DNA from 3 places in the Paenibacillus campi genome. Region 2 is predicted to be linked to each of the others. Evidence: riboswitches for the same ligand, from Rfam matches in the RefSeq annotation. Region 2 holds a riboswitch; each other region holds the start of a gene.
The links. A riboswitch is a leader RNA that binds a small molecule or an ion and turns the genes downstream of it on or off. The one in region 2 is predicted to bind thiamine pyrophosphate.

Region 1 (4,389 bases), on a different contig from region 2:
CTTACTAATCTTATCGGAATTATTTAATTTTAAAATAGGCGTTACAAATAAAGTATACATTGCACAGAAATATCGCTTTTTAAGGAGGAGTTCACGATGGAACGCAATATTACAATTCGTCATCATGAGGTCGATCTGGCTGCCAGCATTCATTATCCGGTTGCCGACCATAAGCCGGAAGGCAAAGGGAAAGGACGAACTCCGTTGATCGTGATCTGTCACGGCTTCATCGGCAACCGGATCGGTACGGATCGTTTATTCGTCCAAAGCGCTCGCAAGCTGGCTGGCGAAGGTTATATGGTTGTTCGTTTCGATTATACAGGCTGTGGCGAAAGTACAGGCGAATACGGACAGCAAGGGCTGGAATCGATGGTGGAACAGACGCGGACTATTTTGGATTATGTGATGAACTGCAATGATATCGATCCGACACGGGTAACTTTGCTTGGGCATAGTCTGGGCGGGGCGGTAGCGATTTTGACCGCAGTTCGTGATCGCCGTGTAAATCATCTCGTGTTATGGTCGCCGGTCGGTCATCCGTTTAATGATATCGTCAAAATCGTCGGTAGAGAAACGTACGATCAGGCGGTGCTGGAAGGGGAAGCGGATTATCTTGGCTATAGCTTTGCGCCGGAATATTTTGAGTCACTCGGTCATTTTCAGCCGTTTCAGGAGGCGCGCCGTTTTCAGGGAGATGTGCTAGTGATTCACGGTACGGGCGATGATGTCATTCCGGTCGATTATGCCTTTTTGTATCAAAAGGAGTTTTGGACGCGTACGGAAGGGCGTTGCGATAAAGAAATTATTTTCCAAGCGGATCATACGTATTCCTCCGGTCCACATCGCCATGAACTGTTAGAGCATACATCCGAGTGGCTGTCGGAGCGTAAAGCAGCGCAAACGCAATGGCAGCACTGGATGATCTGATCGCTGACTCGCTGTAATCCTATCTTTATAAAAGTCGGCTTTGAATATGTGTAAACCTGTTCATGCATAAGCGATCAGCACATACACGTACCTGAATTTATGTTATTATTGCTTGCGCACAAACGTGTTTACGTACATGCAAACGTAATTTTTATTTGAGATATTTGAGACAGCTTACTAGCTTAGGGTATAATGTGCATCATCGATCGAGTATATTTTGCCAAACTGTAGTGTGCGTGGTATGGTAATGAAACAGATGTGCAATAATGTTGGATGATGCTATGTCTACATGCGTACGATTAAGCTTTAGCAGACAACGGCTATTGTATACGTTCATCAATGTATAGTTTGGATTGATGAAGTAACGATTCATAATGACCCGGCAATACGGCAAAGGCTGTATAGCGCGGTAGCAATTTCACTAGGGGAGCCTTAACGGCTGAGACGGAAGTGTATTCCGGACCCTTGGAACCTGATCTGGATCATACCAGCGGAGGGAAGTGGAAGACAACTATTCATTCAAGCTTATGTGGCAGTCGATCGTACTGTCGCAGCGATAGCGAACGGATACGACCCACTTTTCTCTTGTTTACGGGAGATCGGTGGGTTTTTTTGTTGTACTGGGCGCGTTTGCGTATGAATTGAGGGAGGGAATGGAGATGTCATTTTTGCAGCATGTACGTAGCATCAATCCGCTCGTGCACAATATTACGAATGTGGTCGTGACTAATTTTACCGCCAATGGGTTACTTGCATTGGGCGCGTCGCCTTTTATGGCGTATGCGCACGAAGAAGTGGCGGACGTGGCGGCGATGGCAGGTGCAGTCATGCTCAATATGGGCACACTTGATCCATATACGGTGCAATCGATCAAGCTGGCAGGGCAAGCCGCCAATGCGGCAGGGGTGCCGGTCGTGTTTGATCCGGTCGGTGCGGGGGCAACGGTGTATCGTACCACATCCGCGCACGAGATTATCGCAGCAGTAAACGTGGATATATTGCGCGGCAATGTAGCTGAAGTGGCGCATGTGATCGGTGAACAGTGGCAAATTAAAGGCGTCGATGCAGGTGGAGGAGCTGGCGATCGTACAGAGCTGGCAGTGCGTGCAGCCCAAAAGCTTGGCTGTATCGTCGTCATTACCGGGCAGCAAGATATCATTACCGATGGTGTGCAGGTGAATACGGTCGGTAATGGACATGCGCTGTTAACCCAAGTAACTGGAGCAGGCTGTCTGCTCAGCTCGGTCGTGGCTGCTTTTGCAGCGGTAACGCCACGGGCACAACAGCGCTTAGAAGCGGTGACCGAAGCGGTAGCTTATTATGGTCTAGCTGCCGAGCTGGCGGCGATCGATGCAGGCGGGCAAGGGACAGGTAGCTTTCAAAACGCCTTTTTGAATCGCTTATCGACGATTACGCCAGAACAGGTGGACGGCAACAGCCGCATTCAGCATCATCTGTATCCGGCTCACGAAACGAAGTAAAGAGCGGAACTGCGCGAAGATGATCTGCTCGAAGCGAAAGTTTACAACGATCCATTTATGACGCAAACGATCCATTAGCTGCACGGTCAATCCCATTCATCAGCGGATGTGTTCAAATTGTTTTACAGGCAATTCAATGCGGTTGCTTTTCATGACAGTCGGTTATACATGTCGCTCATTATACTTAAAACACGATCATTTCCGCCGATGAAAAGATGAGCATAACGAGATTGGAAAACATTACCGAGCACAGTCGGCACAACATTAGAGCAAAGGAGTGAACGATAATGAACATCTCGCAAGCGTTAACGATTGCCGGTTCGGATAGTGGAGGCGGTGCTGGCATACAAGCTGATTTGAAAACATTTCAAGAGTTGGGCGTATACGGTATGTCTGTAATTACAGCAGTCACCGCGCAAAATACGGCAGGTGTGCAAGGCGTCTATCCGGTAGAGCTAGCAGGCATTGGGCAGCAGTTGCATTCTATCGGTAACGATCTTAACCCGGTAGCCGTCAAAACGGGCATGTTATTTAGCGCCGACATTATTCGTGAAGTTGCCGCAGCGGTGCGCACGTATAAATGGCACACACTCGTCATCGATCCGGTTATGGTCGCTAAAGGTGGTTCGGTATTGCTGCAACAGCAGGCGGTGCAGGCGCTTATTGCCGAGCTGTTACCGCTGGCGGCGGTAGTTACGCCCAATGTGCCGGAAGCGGAGCTGCTAATCGGTAGCCGTATCCGTACGCTAGCTGAACGCGAGCAGGCAGCTGTTCAACTGGTCGATATGGGCGCACGGGCGGTCGTAGTCAAAGGTGGTCATGATCTGACAACGGCGCAAGCGATCGATGTGCTGTATGACGGACAACATGTTCATTATGTGGAAGGACGGCGCATCGATACACCGCATACACATGGAACAGGCTGTACATATTCGGCAGCCATTACCGCTGAGCTGGCGAAAGGCAGCGATGTGTTGACAGCGGTGCAAACGGCTAAAGCATTTGTGCATGCTGCGATTGAGGATGGGCTTGGAATCGGCTCGGTGCATGGGCCAACGAATCATTTTGCCTATCGATTGCGGGGGGCGATCAGATCATGAATAAACATAATGGAGCAGACGTGCATGACGATACGAGTTTAGCGAGTATGCCGACAGCAGGTACAGCAGCACGTCACTACTGGATGCGTCAGCAGCTAAAATTGTATTTGGTGATGGGCAGCATCAACTGTACAGCAGCACCGGAACAGGTGTTACGGCAGGCGATCGCTGGCGGAATTACGATGTTTCAATATCGGGAAAAAGGCGACGGCGCACGCACCGGTCAAGCGGCAGCGGAACTCGCCCGGCGTTTGCAAAACATTTGCCGTCAACATAGCATTCCGTTTATCGTGAATGATGATCTGGAACTGGCGTTATCGCTGCAAGCCGACGGTATCCATGTCGGGCAAAGTGATCTGCCTGCCTCACTCATTCGTGAGCAGCTTGGAACCGATAAAATTGTCGGCGTTTCCGCGCATTCTCTGACCGAAGCGAGCTGTGCGATTGCGGCGGGAGCCGATTATTTGGGCATCGGGCCGATTTATCCGACTCGCTCCAAAGCGGATGCGGAACCAGTGCGTGGCACGGCGGTTATCGAACAGCTGCGCCATGCTGGAATGACGCTGCCGCTTGTCGGCATTGGCGGAATTGATACGTCCAATGCCGCCGCTGTTGTGGAGTCAGGTGCGGATGGAGTTGCGGTCATCTCCTCCATCGCTGGACAGAGCGACCCAGCGGCGGCAGCTACAGCGCTGGCAAGGCTCGTATAATGGATGGGTACAAGGATTATTTTTAGCATATAGTGCAGCAAATGAAAGCTAGACAGGGAAAAGTTTATGTTTGAAGTGACACCGTTGAGCTGTCTATCCCTATCCCAAAGAGCGAATGTACAGTGGGAAAATGCCTCTGTACATTCGCTCTTTTGTTTACTGATTTTGTCT
Region 2 (4,389 bases):
GCAAACTGTACGGCAATTCCAGCTTCCAAAAGATTTGTCGGCGTGTCGCCCCGATCATCTCCATATAATTGAGCATCGTCCGATCTGTACTAGCAAGCCCACCGAGCGCTGCGACCGTAATCGGGAAAAAGCAGACGAGTACAATGACGATCAGCTTGGACATGATGCCAAAGCCGAACCAGATAATGAGCAGCGGCCCGAGCGCGATGACCGGAATATTTTGACTCAAAATAAGCAGCGGATACAGTGCCCGCCGTAAAAATGGCACGATATGCAGTATGCCTGCCACGACTAAGCCGATTAACACCCCGATGCCAAAACCTTCCAACGTCAATTGTAATGTTGCCCATGTATGCCCAAGCAAGCGATCATAGCTGCTGCTCGCTTCGATCACGATTCGTGCCGGGCTGGGGAGAATCCAGTCCTCGATCCGAAACAGCGATGTCGCCGCCTGCCAGATGAGCAGGAACAAAACGACCGCCCCTAAGGGCGGCCATATGCCTTTCCACCAGTCACGTATGGACATTAGCGATATTTCTCGGTCAAGCCGTCCATGCTAATGCCGTCCGGACTGTGCGCAATTTTGATCTGTGAAATGATGCTAGGGCTGCCCTTCTCCACAAGCGCCTCATGCATCTGCCGAACGATCTCAAGCAGCTCTGACAGCTCGCCTTCCATCGTCGTTTCGAGCGGATGAACTTCATATTTCACACCGGACGATTGAATGACTGCAATGGCAGCATCTACATAATCGTAGGCATGCTCACCCGGCTGTGTTTTGGGGATCACTTGAATGCTAAGCAGTGTGTTAGCCATGTGTACGACCTCCTTGAATGATAGTCAGCGAATGATAGTTATCAGTACATTAATGCTTGTATGCATAGTGTAGGCGGGAAAGCATCCTCCACTTCGGTACGGAATAAGGAATGAACTCCCAGCTCGCACTAGAATTTACGAACGAACGAGCAGAGTGGGTTGCTACAATTAAATTACTTCTAAATTACTTACTCCCCTGCGCAGCAGGCAGAAACTCATTCGTAAACGCTTTGCTAGCATCGAGCGGTTTTTCCAGCAGTTTCTGTTTGTACATCCAGTCGGCATAACCTGTCCAAACTTGTTCTTTTTGCAATCCCCACTGGGATGCATCATCTTGATAGCGTGGCGACAGCCATTCCTGGCTCGCTTGCACCAGTTTGGGATCGAGATCAGGCACCGCTTTGGTCAAGATGTCGGCAGCTTTGTCGGGATTGGCGATCGCGTATTCATAACCTTTGGCAGTCGCGCTCATAAACGCTTTCACCAACTCCGGGTTTTGTTGAATTTGCTGCTCATTGGTGACGATTACCGGTGTGTAATAGTCGAGGCTTGGCGAGTAATCTTTGACGTACAGCATATCGAGCGGTTCGCCGCGCAGCTTCGCTTCGATACCAGTCCAACCGTAATAAATCCAGGCGAAATCAATCCCTTTTTTGACGGCGGTAAAATAGTCTGCATCCCCGATATTAACGCTTTTCACTTTGCTCACATCGCCGCCATCGGTATCCATAATCGACTTCATGACCGCTTCTTCTATCGGAGAGCCCCATGCGCCATACGCTTTGCCTTCCATATCTTTGGGCGTTTTGATACCGCGATCGACCGGTGCGGCAAAACCGGACGTATTATGCTGAATGACCGCTGCGATCGAGACGAGCGGTACGCCTTGTACACGCGCTTGCGTAACGCTCTCCTGGTAGCTAATGCCAAACGGTACTTTGCCTGACGCTACAAGCGTATCCGCGCCGCCCTGACCCGGCTGGATTATGTCTACATTCAGACCGGCATCCCGGTAATATCCCATTTGCTGGGCGACATACAGACCGGTATGGTTCGTATTGGGCGTCCAATCTAGTACGACCTGTACATTTTTAAGCGCTGGTGTTGTGTTGCCGTTAGCGGCGGTGGAAGATGTGGTCGTATCTTTTTGAGCGCATGCTGTCATGACGAGTAGTGCGGCTGCCATGAGCAGCATGCCAAGCGTCGTTCCGATTTTTCTCATTTCTGTTATTTCTCCCTTCGTCCTAACCCCATTTGTCAGTCAACGATCTGTATAAATGAAAAAAGCGCCCCGGATCGGGACGACATAGGTTCATATATGAGCTTACATACATGGCATGTGCTGCTTCCTACGCTGGCATTATCCAGATCAGGTCATAAGGGTCTGTATTCATTCAATACACTCTCAGCCGGCTTCCTCCAGCTCCCCACACGTTATGCGCTTTTTCTAGGTGTAATTATAGACGAGCTGGCATCTACTGTCCAGCAGGCGAGCAGGACGAGTGAGCGGTTCAGCTTGGAACAGAGCGGGTATGTAACGAATGGAGACATAATATCCCATTTTGATTTGAACTGCGAAAGGAGCTTGATCATGAGTACAGCAACTACAGAACAAGCAATCATCAAAGCCCTGTCGAACAATCCGTTTTGCTCATTTGGCACAGTGGAGAACAATAAGCCGCGTGTCCGTTATATGGCAGTATACAATGATGGATTACAAATTCATCTTGCCACGGACCGCAAAACACATAAAGTAGAAGAATTGGAACAAAACCCGAATTGCTATTTGCTGCTTGGCTACGAAAAAGGCGGCAATGAAGAAGTCGTACAGATCGAAGCGACCTGCAAAGTGTCCAGTGACAGTGAGCTGAAGCAACGCGTCTGGAAAGACGAGTTCAAAAAGTGGCTGGATGGCCCGGATGATCCGGATTATGTCGTGCTCGATATTACACCGCAATCGATCGAATATATCGATCAAGACGGCAATCGTCAAACATGGGCAGGTTAAGCCAAGTCATTGACCAGGCAGTCATCCGACAAAATCAGCGTGATCTGATACACTATAAGCGAACCTACGGCATCGTTGCCAGGGTTCGCTTTTTGCTTTATTTGACCGGGTTTGCGCCGGAATGCACGTTTATTCGTTATCGAATTTTGTAATATTACGGGATGAAAAGTGAATGCGCAAAACGGATTTTTTGTCAGTTTTTGCTTCCATTATCAGGATAAAATAGGGACTGAAGGAACTTGAAACAAGTTGTGCAATTAAGGTATAACGAATATAAAGCTACAAATTTTAGTTATTAAGCATGTGGCTCGTCATGATTGTATAGCGCAAAGAGCACATGACTATTTTTTATAGCAGGACATCGCAGCGGTGCGGGATGGAGCAATCCTACCGGCATAGGCGATGCCGTTGCCATACGGAGTTTTGTCCATAGCTGAAGCTGTTTCGCTTGCCAGCGTAGCCTATGGATGCCGGAAGGGTTAATCGACGGGAGGTGGTTTCCTTTGGATCTGCAAAAGATGGAGCAACAAATCGAGCAGGAGCGCCGGATATTGAATCAGATGGCTGCCGAGCATGGCATTTGCGACCACCGCGTAATCGATCAGTCTGAGCAACTGGATCGAATTATGGATTCCTATCTGCATCATAAACAGCGTAAAAACAAAAAATTGTCGCCTAATCTTGGCGAAGACTGTTTCTCTTAAGCGCTCATGTTAGCAGCGAGATCAATATACAGGCGTCCGATCGGCAGCTTGCCGGATAGGGCGCTTTTTTGTGTTTGGTAGCTTGGCTTATTCTCATTTATAGTATGCTGCCTATTTTAAAAAAAGGAATCGAAGCGGCTTAAATTTTCAAATGAATGATGTTTAACGTACAGTTAGTGCGTACATGTGCAAGATGAGCGAATATTCAGCTAACATCCTTAAAAAGTGCCTGCTTGCCATTGCCCGATTGTGTTAGCGGGGATATGGTTTATAGGCGAAAACAAGTTTATTGCCAGCAGCAGCGTCCATACAGCATACTGTGAATCATTCATTTGAATGCAGAAAGGACGATACGCATGACGAACGATCACGATCTCATCCTATCGATGTCACCGGATAAGCAATTTTTGATACAGCAAGCGATGCAGGAGTTAGACGCTCGTTATGATGCTAAGACAGCGCTAATCTGGGGCGAGCACGGTTTGCACGATACACGGGAAAGCGCCCATTATGCGCTCGGATTGCTGCTGCGCGGCGGTGCGGACGAGTGTAAGGTAGCGAGCGAAATGATCGGACAGGTGCTGAATATGCAGTTTCGACAGCCAGGTGAACTGTATGATGGCACATTCAACACAGCGCTGGAACGTCCGTTGCCGCCAGCGGGCTATACCGCATGGGGCAGCTTTTCGCCTGGATTTGCTTATGCCGGTTCAGATGCGCTGGATGAAGTGTATCGACGTTTTGCACAATATAGCGGGCTGACCGATAATGAGGAGTTGGCACAACGGTTTCGGCAGGCGACCGATGAAGTGTTTCCGCGCGTATGGGAAAGCTTTGATCCGAATTGGCGTGAATTTATCG
Region 3 (4,389 bases), on a different contig from region 2:
TTTTTGCGGTCATTATTGCGATTTTTGCAGTCATCAATGTGAATCCGGTGCAGGTGAATTTGTTGTTTGATAGGGTACAATTGCCGCTTATTTTGCTCATTTTGGGCTGTACGCTGGCAGGTGGACTGATCGTTGGCTTTTATGGCATTTATCGTCAGTACTTTTTACAGCGCAAAATCAAGCAACTGGAAGCGCAAATTGCCCAGCTTAGCGCAGCGCCAGTAGCGGATAGCGGCCCAGTCGGCAATGTTGAATTTGACAAAATGTATGATCGTGATGAGGAGGCAGCCGCTTCTTCATTTTCCGATCGCAAGCTTTAATTAAGCTTTACGATCGATCATCGATTCGCAGTATGATGATCGATCACCCCCTATCCACCTGGAGCATCGGCAACAACGGTGCTTCAGGTGGATTTTTACTGGATAACGATCATTAAAACTGGTATGTTGGTTACATTGTGTTTTATTTATTTTACGGTTTGCAAAGGAGAACATCATGACTATTTCGATCAATCGCGATTATACTTTATCCCTGCTCAAAGAGCTATTGGAAACGCCCAGCCCGACCGGTTATACCCACCATCTGATCGACCGCCTGCAACAAGAAGCGCTGACGCTTGGCGTAACGGTAGAATTGAATCGTAAAGGTGGACTCGTATTAACGTTAGCAGGTCAAGACTCAGCACGCACGATTGCGCTAAGTGCACATGTCGATACACTCGGCGCGATGGTACGTGCGATCAAGCCGGAAGGCACGATTCGCCTGACCAAAGTTGGTGGTTTTATGATGAACAGTATCGAAAATGAATACTGCACCATTCATACACGGGATGGACGCGTATATACCGGTACGATTTTGACGACTAAACCGTCGGTGCATGTGTATGATGATGCCTATGAATTGAAGCGTGAAGAAGAAAATATGGAAGTTCGTCTAGATGAAATGGTATCGTCCAAAGAAGACGTGGAACAGCTTGGCATCGCAGTTGGCGATTATATCGCCTTTGATGCGCGTTCGGTCATTACGCCAAGCGGGTATGTCAAATCCCGCCATCTGGATGATAAAGCAAGTGTAGCGGCACTGTTCGGTTTGCTAGAATCGGCGCATACATACGGCTGGAAGCCTATATATACGGTGAAGCTGCTCATTTCTAACTATGAGGAAGTCGGTCACGGTGCCGCTCATATTCCGCACGATATCGATGAGATGATCGCCGTTGATATGGGCTGTATCGGTGACGATCTGTCATGTACAGAAACCGATGTATCGATCTGTGTCAAAGACAGCTCTGGCCCGTATGATTATGCAATGACTGGTAAGCTTGCCGAACTAGCTAAACGGGAGCAAATTCCGTTCGTGCTTGATGTGTATCCACATTACGGTTCCGACGCTTCGGCAGCATTGTCCGCTGGCAACAATATCCGGGCGGCATTAATTGGACCTGGCGTACATGCCTCCCATGCGATGGAACGTACACATAGCGATGCGGTAATTAATACGGCGCGTTTGCTGGCGGCATATATTACGGAGTGATGATGAGGGGCAAGTTCTGACAAGTAACGGCACTTCCATAAGCAAACAGTTCCATACTCGACTTACAATAAGGACATGCTGCTGGCAACAGGGCATGTCCTTTATTACTTCAACTTTATTCATCATTTGAGCTAAGCTCGGTATATATGCATAAGCCCATCGTTTTACCTAGCTGATGAAGGTATACGGATACCAGCATTGACAATGATGAGAATTAGAAAGTTAATGACGATCAAACTAACGTTTTTGGCATACGGATAAAGGATTATACTGCTGGCTCATCTGATCTCTCCCAACTAATTTCTGCTATTTTCCAATTCATGCCAGGTAAGCTATGACCAACCAACACAATAGCCATGATTTGCTTCCTATAATACGATACGAACCGTATAGTTTGGCAAAAGTTGACAGAACACACCTCAACGACGTATAGTGTGTAACGAGACATCCACTGGGGGCGCCCGTATGGGCTGAGATAAAGCTTTGCTTTGGTCCCTTTGAACCTGATCTGGGTCATGCCAGCGTAGGAAAGTGGTGCAATGATGACCGGCTTTGTTTGCCTGTGGTCGTATTTGCCGCTTCCGTACGCCGGAGGCGGCTTTTTGCTGTCTGCGGTGTGCGACCATTATGCGGAAACGACAAATCGCCCAGCTTACATAACCTACCCAAATGACGTCTGTCCTCTCGTGCTCCTCTACCTCGCAGTCTCCGATGGATGTTATCCATAATACTGCAGGAGGATTTTGAAAATGACGATTTTGACGAACCCATTACCAGGCAGCCGTAAAGTGTATACGACAGGCTCGCGTCCTGACATTCAAGTGCCTGAGCGCGAAATTGCCCTTTCGCCAACCGAGTTACGCGGCGTGGAAACAGCGAACGAACCGCTGCGTGTGTACGATACGAGCGGCGCATACACCGATGAGGAAGCGATCATCGATATTCGCCAGGGCTTGCCTGCACTGCGAGCGAACTGGATTGCCGAACGCGGCGATTGCGAACATACAGCTGGACGTGTGGCGCGACCGGAAGACAACGGCTTTTCCAGTCAGGATAAAGCCGAGTTGCAAGGTGCCGAGCCATTCCCCCAGCATGGACGCCGACCGTTACGAGCAAAAGCGGGATATAATGTCACTCAGCTCCATTATGCACGGCGCGGCATCATTACGCCGGAGATGGAGTTTATCGCGATTCGCGAAGGGATGGAACCGGATATCGTACGCGCTGAAGTTGCAGCTGGACGAGCGATCATCCCTGCCAACATTAATCATCCGGAGCTGGAACCGATGATTATCGGGCGTCGTTTTCATGTGAAAATTAATGCCAATATCGGCAATTCAGCCGTCGCTTCTTCGATCGAGCAAGAAGTCGAAAAAATGACTTGGGCAACACGCTGGGGTGCCGATACGATTATGGATTTATCGACCGGCAAAAATATTCATACGACGCGCGAATGGATTATCCGCAACTCCCCTGTCCCTGTTGGCACGGTGCCCATTTATCAGGCGCTGGAAAAGGTTGGCGGGCGCGCCGAGGAACTAAGCTGGGAAGTGTATCGAGATACGTTAATTGAGCAGGCAGAGCAAGGGGTCGATTATTTTACGATTCATGCCGGTGTGCTGCTGCGTTATATTCCGCTTACTGCTAAACGCGTCACCGGCATCGTTAGCCGTGGTGGATCGATTATGGCGGCATGGTGTTTGGCACATCATCAAGAAAACTTTTTGTATACGCATTTTGCGGATATTTGCGAAATTATGAAGGCGTACGATATTAGCTTTTCGCTAGGAGATGGACTGCGTCCAGGCTCGATTGCAGATGCGAATGACGAAGCCCAATTTGCCGAGCTGGACACGCTAGGGGAGCTGACGCAAATTGCCTGGCAGCATGATATACAAGTGATGGTCGAAGGCCCTGGTCATGTGCCGATGCATCTGATTCAGGAAAATATGGATCGGCAATTGGATGTGTGCAAGGAAGCGCCATTTTATACACTCGGTCCGCTGACGACCGATATCGCACCAGGTTATGATCATATTACGAGCGCGATCGGTGCGGCGATGATCGGTTCGATGGGTACCGCCATGCTCTGTTATGTGACACCGAAGGAACATCTCGGCTTGCCGAATCGCGATGATGTCAAAGAAGGCGTTATCACCTACAAAATCGCCGCCCACGCCGCTGATCTCGCCAAAGGTCATCCACGCGCCCGTTATCGAGATGACGCATTATCCCGCGCCCGCTTCGAATTCCGCTGGCGCGATCAATTCCATCTGTCGCTCGATCCTGAACGGGCGATCAGCTACCATGATGAAACATTGCCTGCGGAAGGCGCCAAATCTGCGCACTTCTGCTCGATGTGTGGGCCGAAATTTTGCAGTATGAAGATTACGCAAGATATCCGCGAGTTAGCAGAACGGGATGGGGTAGCACCGGAGGAAGCGATTGAGGCGGGGATGGAGCAGATGGCGGAAAGTTATCGGGCGCGGAAAGGGACTGGGGTGTATGGGTGAAGGAATTACGGTAGTGATATTTGAATGACCTGTATTTACAAAAAGGAAATCATCCTGATGATTAGCGTTCAAAATAAAATGCTACTCTGATGAATAATGTAAGTTTAATTTATATTATGCTATCAAGTGAATTTTTGCGTTCATTTGATAGCATTTTATGTATCCTAGTAAATAAGGTATATTAATAGATATAGCTTGGTTGAAAAGGAGTGCATTATGCGAAACCAATGGGATTTATATGTAAAAATTTTGGACATATATATGATAATAATCCCAATATATGGATTATCGAGGAAATTGAAGCACATCTACACACCGAATTGCAATTAAAAATAGCTCGTTT

Region 1: linked by a shared signal. The riboswitch ahead of thiM (hydroxyethylthiazole kinase) and the one ahead of U1I11_RS14770 (ABC transporter substrate-binding protein) in region 2 are both predicted to bind thiamine pyrophosphate.
Region 3: linked by a shared signal. The riboswitch ahead of thiC (phosphomethylpyrimidine synthase ThiC) and the one ahead of U1I11_RS14770 (ABC transporter substrate-binding protein) in region 2 are both predicted to bind thiamine pyrophosphate.

What each region holds. Positions count from the first base shown of each region.
Region 1 covers NZ_JAXSQZ010000005.1:85,669-90,057, forward strand. The annotation lists gene U1I11_RS13555 (alpha/beta hydrolase) at 97-927, shown strand; TPP riboswitch at 1,341-1,443, shown strand; gene thiM (hydroxyethylthiazole kinase) at 1,587-2,408, shown strand; gene thiD (bifunctional hydroxymethylpyrimidine kinase/phosphomethylpyrimidine kinase) at 2,696-3,508, shown strand; gene thiE (thiamine phosphate synthase) at 3,556-4,218, shown strand.
Region 2 covers NZ_JAXSQZ010000006.1:9,022-13,410, reverse strand. The annotation lists gene U1I11_RS14780 (ABC transporter permease) at 1-526, opposite strand, end outside; gene U1I11_RS14775 (MTH1187 family thiamine-binding protein) at 526-816, opposite strand; gene U1I11_RS14770 (ABC transporter substrate-binding protein) at 1,001-1,981, opposite strand; TPP riboswitch at 2,146-2,255, opposite strand; gene U1I11_RS14765 (pyridoxamine 5'-phosphate oxidase family protein) at 2,408-2,824, shown strand; gene U1I11_RS14760 (aspartyl-phosphate phosphatase Spo0E family protein) at 3,328-3,528, shown strand; gene U1I11_RS14755 (hypothetical protein) at 3,885-4,389, shown strand, end outside.
Region 3 covers NZ_JAXSQZ010000001.1:681,635-686,023, reverse strand. The annotation lists gene U1I11_RS02655 (LapA family protein) at 1-320, shown strand, start outside; gene U1I11_RS02650 (M42 family metallopeptidase) at 496-1,533, shown strand; TPP riboswitch at 1,977-2,080, shown strand; gene thiC (phosphomethylpyrimidine synthase ThiC) at 2,283-4,046, shown strand; gene U1I11_RS02640 (AAA family ATPase) at 4,256-4,389, shown strand, end outside.